DNA from 3 places in the Endozoicomonas sp. ALD040 genome. Region 2 is predicted to be linked to each of the others. Evidence: predicted binding sites of a transcription regulator. Region 2 holds the regulator's gene; each other region holds the start of a gene.
The links. The regulator sigma-54, encoded in region 2, starts transcription at its own class of promoters, with help from an activator protein. The targets are predictions, from matches to a motif close to TGGCACNNNNNTTGCTNT.
Positions count from the first base shown of each region.

Region 1: the regulator sigma-54 is predicted to act here: its motif matches at 945-962, upstream of ACOJUN_RS16010 (ANTAR domain-containing response regulator).
Region 3: the regulator sigma-54 is predicted to act here: its motif matches at 894-911, upstream of ACOJUN_RS17995 (NarK family nitrate/nitrite MFS transporter).

Region 1 covers NZ_CP184829.1:4,332,773-4,335,031, forward strand. Annotated here, with positions in the region: gene ispH (4-hydroxy-3-methylbut-2-enyl diphosphate reductase) at 1-851, shown strand, start outside; gene ACOJUN_RS16010 (ANTAR domain-containing response regulator) at 1,014-1,601, shown strand; gene ACOJUN_RS16015 (CmpA/NrtA family ABC transporter substrate-binding protein) at 2,053-2,259, shown strand, end outside.
Region 2 covers NZ_CP184829.1:664,454-666,712, reverse strand. Annotated here, with positions in the region: gene hpf (ribosome hibernation-promoting factor, HPF/YfiA family) at 1-12, opposite strand, end outside; gene ACOJUN_RS02340 (RNA polymerase factor sigma-54) at 183-1,637, opposite strand; gene lptB (LPS export ABC transporter ATP-binding protein) at 1,895-2,259, opposite strand, start outside.
Region 3 covers NZ_CP184829.1:4,907,835-4,910,093, reverse strand. Annotated here, with positions in the region: gene nirB (nitrite reductase large subunit NirB) at 1-567, opposite strand, end outside; gene ACOJUN_RS17995 (NarK family nitrate/nitrite MFS transporter) at 944-2,259, shown strand, end outside.

The DNA.
Region 1 (2,259 bases), 3.4 Mb from region 2:
CTATTTATGTGCGTCACGAAGTTGTTCACAACAAGTTTGTGGTAGAAAACCTCAAACAGCGTGGTGCCATATTTGTCGAGGAGCTCCATCAGATACCGGATGATTCTATTGTTATTTTCAGTGCTCACGGTGTTTCCAAAGCAGTCGAAGTAGAGGCTGCCCGTCGTGGTTTGAAAGTCTTTGATGCCTCTTGTCCTCTGGTCAAAAAAGTCCATATGGAAGTTGTGCGTTACTCTCGGGATAGTATGGAGTGTATTCTGATTGGTCACGATGGTCACCCTGAGGTGGAAGGTACCATGGGCCAGTACGACGACTCTAAAGGCGGGAAGATGTACCTCGTCGAAACAGAAGACGATGTTCGGAAACTGACAGTGAAAGATCCGAAACATCTTGCTTATGTTACACAGACGACACTGTCTATGGATGATACCGCCAGGGTGATTGATGCACTGAGGGCCAAGTTCCCTGAAATTAATGGGCCGCGCAAAGATGATATCTGCTACGCCACTCAAAATCGTCAAGATGCCGTGAGGGCTCTGGCATCTGAATGCGATGCAGTCTTTGTGGTAGGTTCGGTGAACAGTTCCAACTCCAACCGCCTTAGAGAATTAGCCGAAAGAACAGGCGCATCAGCATATCTTGTTGACGGAGCCCAGGATATTCAGCCTGAATGGTTGGAAGGCAGACAGAGTCTGGGCATTACCGCAGGCGCTTCAGCCCCTGAAGTGCTGGTAAAAGGTGTCATCAATCGGTTGATTGAATTAGGCGCCGAAGAGCCCGAAGAACTGGAAGGGGAACAAGAGAATATTGTTTTTAGCATGCCCAAAGAGCTCCGGATGGTAGAAGTCTGACACATCCAATTGGCCAGGCATCAGGCATTTGCATCGATTTCGTTTCCGGAACAGCTGGCTGATTCTGAATGCTAAACCCGTTCCTCATTGCTCTGGTACAGCCCTTGCTTAAAAATAGCCTGTGAATAGTTATCTTTTCAGGGATATAGAGTGTTACAGGCTATGGATTCAGTGTTGTTGATTGGAGACCGTTCGGCTCGACTGTCTGTTTTAAACCAGGCACTGAATGAGTTTGGCTACCAAGTCATTAAGCGACAGGGGCAGAATGAGGACCTGCTGACCCTTGTGCCCGACCTCTCGCCCGATATTCTGGTGATTGGTCTGGATAAGCCTGCCCCCTCACTTCTGGAAAAGCTGGCTCTGATCAATAAGACCTCTCCACTCCCTGTCGTAATGTTTGTAGAGCAAACCACTGACAACATCGTCCAGCAAGCCACACGATCCGGCGTTAATGCCTATATCGTGGCTGATCTGCAGCCACAGCGCCTCAAAACCATTATTGATGTGGCCGTTGCCCGTTTTCAGGAATACCAGTCATTGAAAGATGAGCTGGAGCGGACCCGGAGTCGTCTGGAAGATCGAAAGTTACTGGACAAGGCCAAGGGGTTGCTGATGTCCAGACAGGGGATCAGTGAAGACCGGGCTTATAAAAAGTTAAGAAAGATGGCTATGGATAACGGTAAAACTCTGGCAGCTGTGGCCAGAAATGTTATTGATGTTTTCAACATGCTGGAAGAAAAAGCGTCATGATTGGAAGATTGCTCGTTGTTGGTGCGCAATTTCACTGTCGTGCACCAAACCGAAATAAAAATGAAACAAAATTGAAAAAAGATCAGAGTTAGAGGCCGAAATTAGTTGGCACGAAGAATGCTTTAACTCAGCTACAACAATAAAAAATGTTCCTGCCAAGGGCGGCAGGAGCAGGCATTCGCAACAAAGACGTTGTGAAAGAGAGCAAAGGCGCTCATCGCTATCCGGAAAAATTTCCAGGTAGCGGTGGGCGCCTTTTTTTTTACATGGATGTACCGAACCTCTGAAATGCGTGACGACAAGGTGATGGAGCGATCTATGAGCCAGAGCCGAGAAGGCATTTCAGGGGGCGGTGCAGAATAATAAATCTTTAGGTAGCAGGGCAGTGAGCTATCAGTAGAGATATTTGGAGTGACAAATGAAGTGGTTCAGACCCTTTAAGTCGGTGGCAATGAGTGCCCTGATTAGCGTCAGTGGTCTTGTGTCAATGCAGGCAAATGCCGAGTTGGGTTATCCAGAAAAAGAAGAGCTGAGGTTTGGTTTTATCAAACTGACGGACATGGCACCTATAGCCATTGCGTACGAAAAAGGCTACTTCGAAGATGAAGGCTTGTACGTCACCATAGAAGCTCAGGCAAACTGGAAAGTATTGCTCGAT
Region 2 (2,259 bases):
GTTGACTTGCATGTAACGCTCTCCTGCTGATCCCGATTCTCGACATTGGACTGCCCCCGGGATTGTACGGGCAACCCTGATTGAAAGTCTATCACTGTCAATGACAGTTAGCGCTGTTCTGAGACAAAAAATCTATGGGGCGATTTGTGGTATAAGGGCTTGTTACCTCAATCGCTGAAGGCTCAGATAAGCTGCTTGCGTTCATTCGATGGCGGTATATTCATTGATTCACGATATTTGGCGATGGTTCTCCTGGCCACTTTGATCCCCTGGTCCCCCAGCAAGCCGGCGATTTTGTTATCACTCAGTGGTTTTTTAGGGTTTTCATCGGATACCAGTTTTTTAATCAAGGCTCTGATGGCTGTTGATGAGCACTCTCCACCAGTGGCTGTGCTGACATGGCTGGAGAAAAAGTATTTCAGCTCAAACACGCCTCTTGGAGTGTGCATGTATTTCTGTGTAGTGACCCTGGAAATAGTGGACTCGTGCATATCCACTGCCTGAGCAATGTCTGCCAACACCAGGGGCTTCATGGCCTGCTCACCCTGCTCCAGAAAATCTTTCTGAAATTCAACAATCTTGCCCGCTACTTTCAGTAAGGTTTCGTTACGACTTTGCAGGTTTTTCAGAAACCAGCGGGCTTCCTGCAGCTGATTCTTCATAAAGACATTGTCACGACTGTTGTTGGCACGTTGCACCATTGAGGCGTAATTGTTGTTGATGCGAAGTCTGGGCAGGGATTCTGAGTTCAGTTCAACCGCCCAGCGGTCCCTGACTTTGGTGACCGAAATATCGGGGGTGACGTATTCCGTGTCCGCCTGGCCGATTTCTGATCCGGGCCTCGGGTTGAGGCTTTGAACAAGGCTAAGGGCTTCCCTCAGTTGATGTTCTTTGAGACGGGTACGCCGCATGATTTGGGCATAGTCACGACTACCCAGAGCCTGTAGATGATTCTGGATCAGCAGACGTGCTTCTTTCAGGAAGTGGGTTTCTTGTGGCAGTTGATTGAGTTGAACTTCGAGACATTCTTTCAGGTTGGCGCTGGCACAACCCACCGGATCAAAGTGAAGAATCCGTCGTTGCATGACCTGAAGTTCTTCAAACGCCAGTTCCTCTACCTGTTCCTGTAGCGAGAGATAAATTTCTTCCAGGGAGTGAGTGAGGTACCCGTCATTATTGATGGCTTCGATCACAGCCAGGCCCATCAGCCTGTCTCTGTCAGTCATGGGAGTCAGGTTTAACTGCCATTCCAGATAGTCCTGGAGGGACTCATTGGCCCGGGAGCGGGCAAAAGGATCATGTTCTTCATCGGTTGCAGCGGGCAGGCTGGAATAGACATCATCCCATCCGGAGTCAACGGGCAGGTCATTGGGTATGCTGTCAGCCCACTGGGGCTCTTCTGGTTCCGGGGGCTGTTCTGCTTTTTCATTGAAGTCAACAGGCTGTTCCCCTTCATCACCAGATGCAGGTGGTTCTTCAACGGACTCTTCAGACTCCAGCATCGGATTGGATTCAAGAACTTCCTGGATTTCCTGCTGAAGGTCCAGAGTGGAAAGTTGCAGAAGCCTTATGGCCTGCTGCAGCTGAGGTGTCATGGTCAGCTGCTGGCCCATTTTTAGCTGTAAGGATGGCTTCATAGGCAACTGTATACCTTTACTTCGGTGTCTGCACTGAGGGTGCCAGATTTGATGCCATCAGCGCCTGACAGTTATATCTCAGTGTCTGCTCATTATTTTGATTGGGCTACTCTCCATGTCACTGGGATTATAATCACATCTGAAGCTTCGGGAAAGTGATTCATCAAGTCAGCCATGCAACATTCAGAACAAGAGTATGAAAATAAATCAGCTCAACATCTTTGCCCGCTTCTTTCGCGAGACCAGTCAAGAGATGATCAGAGACTGAACTGATGCCCGAGATAAACGTCACGAACCTTTTGATTAGCCAGGACAGTCTGACTATCACCCTCGGCAATAATAGTGCCTTCGCTGACAATGTAGGCCTTCTCGCAGATATCCAGTGTCTCCCGGACATTGTGGTCGGTAATCAGGACTCCGATGTCCCGGGCTTTCAGGTGCGTGATAATGGCCTTGATGTCACCAACAGAAATGGGGTCAACACCGGCAAAGGGTTCATCGAGCAGAATAAATTTTGGGTCAGTGCAAAGAGCTCGGGCAATTTCTACCCTGCGCTTTTCACCACCGGAAAGGCTCATACCCGGATTGTCCCTGATATGATTGATATTAAACTCTTCCAGCA
Region 3 (2,259 bases), 2.8 Mb from region 2:
GCTATCATCCACCTGAACAGCCATCAGACGGGGAGCAAATTCGACCACGTGGGTTTCCAGCCCAAGATCTTTCAGAGCTTTTGCTGCTTCAAGCCCCAACAGACCGCCACCCACAACGGCACCGATCTTACTGTTACGGGCAGCTTCTTTAATCGCTTCCAGATCTTCGATGGTACGATAGACAAAACAGTTTTCACGGTCATGCCCGGGTACGGGAGGAACAAATGGATAGGAGCCTGTAGCCAGTACCAGCTGATCGTACTTTTGAGTCATGCCACTGGCTGTCACTACTTCACAGGACTCACGATTTATTGATGTAATGGCTTCATTAAGAACAAGATTAATGCCTTCCTGCTCATAAAAGCCTTCAGAAACCATAGACAGGTCATCCGCTGAGCGACCTGTGAAAAATTCACTGAGATGAACCCGGTCATAGGCAGGACGGATCTCTTCTCCAAATACCACCACATCGAAGCGTTTCAGGCCGCCAGCATCTACCAGTTTCTCCAGAAAGCGGTGACCTACCATGCCGTTACCGACAACCACCAGGGTTTCTTTTCCGATCATCCCAGACATCCTCTTTAGTATCTAGCATTGGGCCGGAACAACTGCATCCTTTAGAGCCAGCCTCTTTTCTAATTCTTGTGCCTATGCAACTGCCGTGCCCACTTTCAAAACACGATAAAAACAGGAAATTCTTTCCTGAGACTTTAGCTACTCGCACAAAAATAATGCACGCAGAAATAATCAAACAGCTAAAGAGCACCATTTTGGTGAGCAGAATAAAAATACTCAGAAACTTCCCGCACTCAAATAAAGAACTTTCTTGCATAGAAGAGAAAATTCATTAAATACGCATAAAAATGCAAGTCAAATCGGTGCATTTATCATATTGGCCTGATGTTTGCTTTTGCTTGGGGAATTTCTTAAACAAGGAGGATGTATGAGCAACCCCGATTCATTTAACCTGTTTTCTTTTAGCGGGAAGACCAAGATTCTGCACCTTAGCTGGATTGCCTTCTTTATTAGCTTTGTGGTCTGGTTTAACCATGCGCCTCTGGCCCTGGCTATTTCCGAGTCTCTGGGCCTGACTCGTGAAGAACTGAAAACCCTGCTGATTCTGAACGTAGCCCTCACTATTCCGGCTCGAGTCATCATCGGTATGCTCACTGATGTTTACGGTCCCAGAAAAGTCTATTCCGGACTCCTGGCCATCTGCAGTATTCCTTGTTTTATGTATGCCATGGCAGATGACTTTACCCAGGCCGCCATAGCCCGCTTTATGCTGGGTACTATTGGTGCAGGCTTTGTGGTCGGCATTCGTCTGGTATCTGAGTGGTTCCCCGCTCGCCAATTGGGTACCGCAGAAGGTATTTACGGTGGCTGGGGCAACTTTGGCTCTGCTGCTGCTGCCATGTCTCTGCCCACCATTGCACTGCTCTTTGGTGGAGAAGATGGCTGGCGTTACGCCATTGGCCTGACCGGATTAATCTCCTTGCTGTTCAGTGTCGTCTTCTACATAAACGTCACAGATACCCCTAAAGGTGCTACCTACTTCCGCCCCAAGAACATTGGCGCCATGGAAGTCACCAGCAAAGGCGACTTTGCCTTGCTGCTGATCATGAAGATTCCCATGTATGCGGCATTGGCTCTGCTGACCTGGAAGCTTTCACCTAAGGGTGTTGCCATGCTGAGTGCCGGGATTTCAACGGCTATTTATGTCGGTCTGACTGCTATCTACCTGTTTGATGTCTGGAAAGTCTGGCAGGTCAACAAGCACATTTTCTCCGAGCCTGTGCCAGCTATTCACCAGTATCAGTTCAAGCAGGTGGCCGTTCTGAACGTTCTTTACTTCGCTACCTTCGGTTCTGAACTGGCCGTGGTGTCCATGCTACCTCTGTTTTTTGCAGATACCTTTGAACTGGATCCGGTCATGGCGGGTCTGGTCGCTTCCGCTTATGCCTTCATGAACCTGATGTCCCGTCCGGGCGGAGGATTACTCAGTGACAAGTTTGGCCGCAAGATCACTCTGCTGGTTCTCACTGCAGGCCTGGCCGGTGGTTACTACATGATGAGTATCATTGATTCCAGCTGGCCACTGGTTCTTGCTGTTGTTGCTGCCATGGCCTGCTCCTTCTTTGTGCAGGCCGGTGAAGGTGCGGTATTTGCGGCTGTACCCCTGATCAAGCGTCGACTCACAGGTCAAATTGCCGGTATGACAGGAGCCTATGGTAACGTGGGCGCTGTCTTCTACCTGAC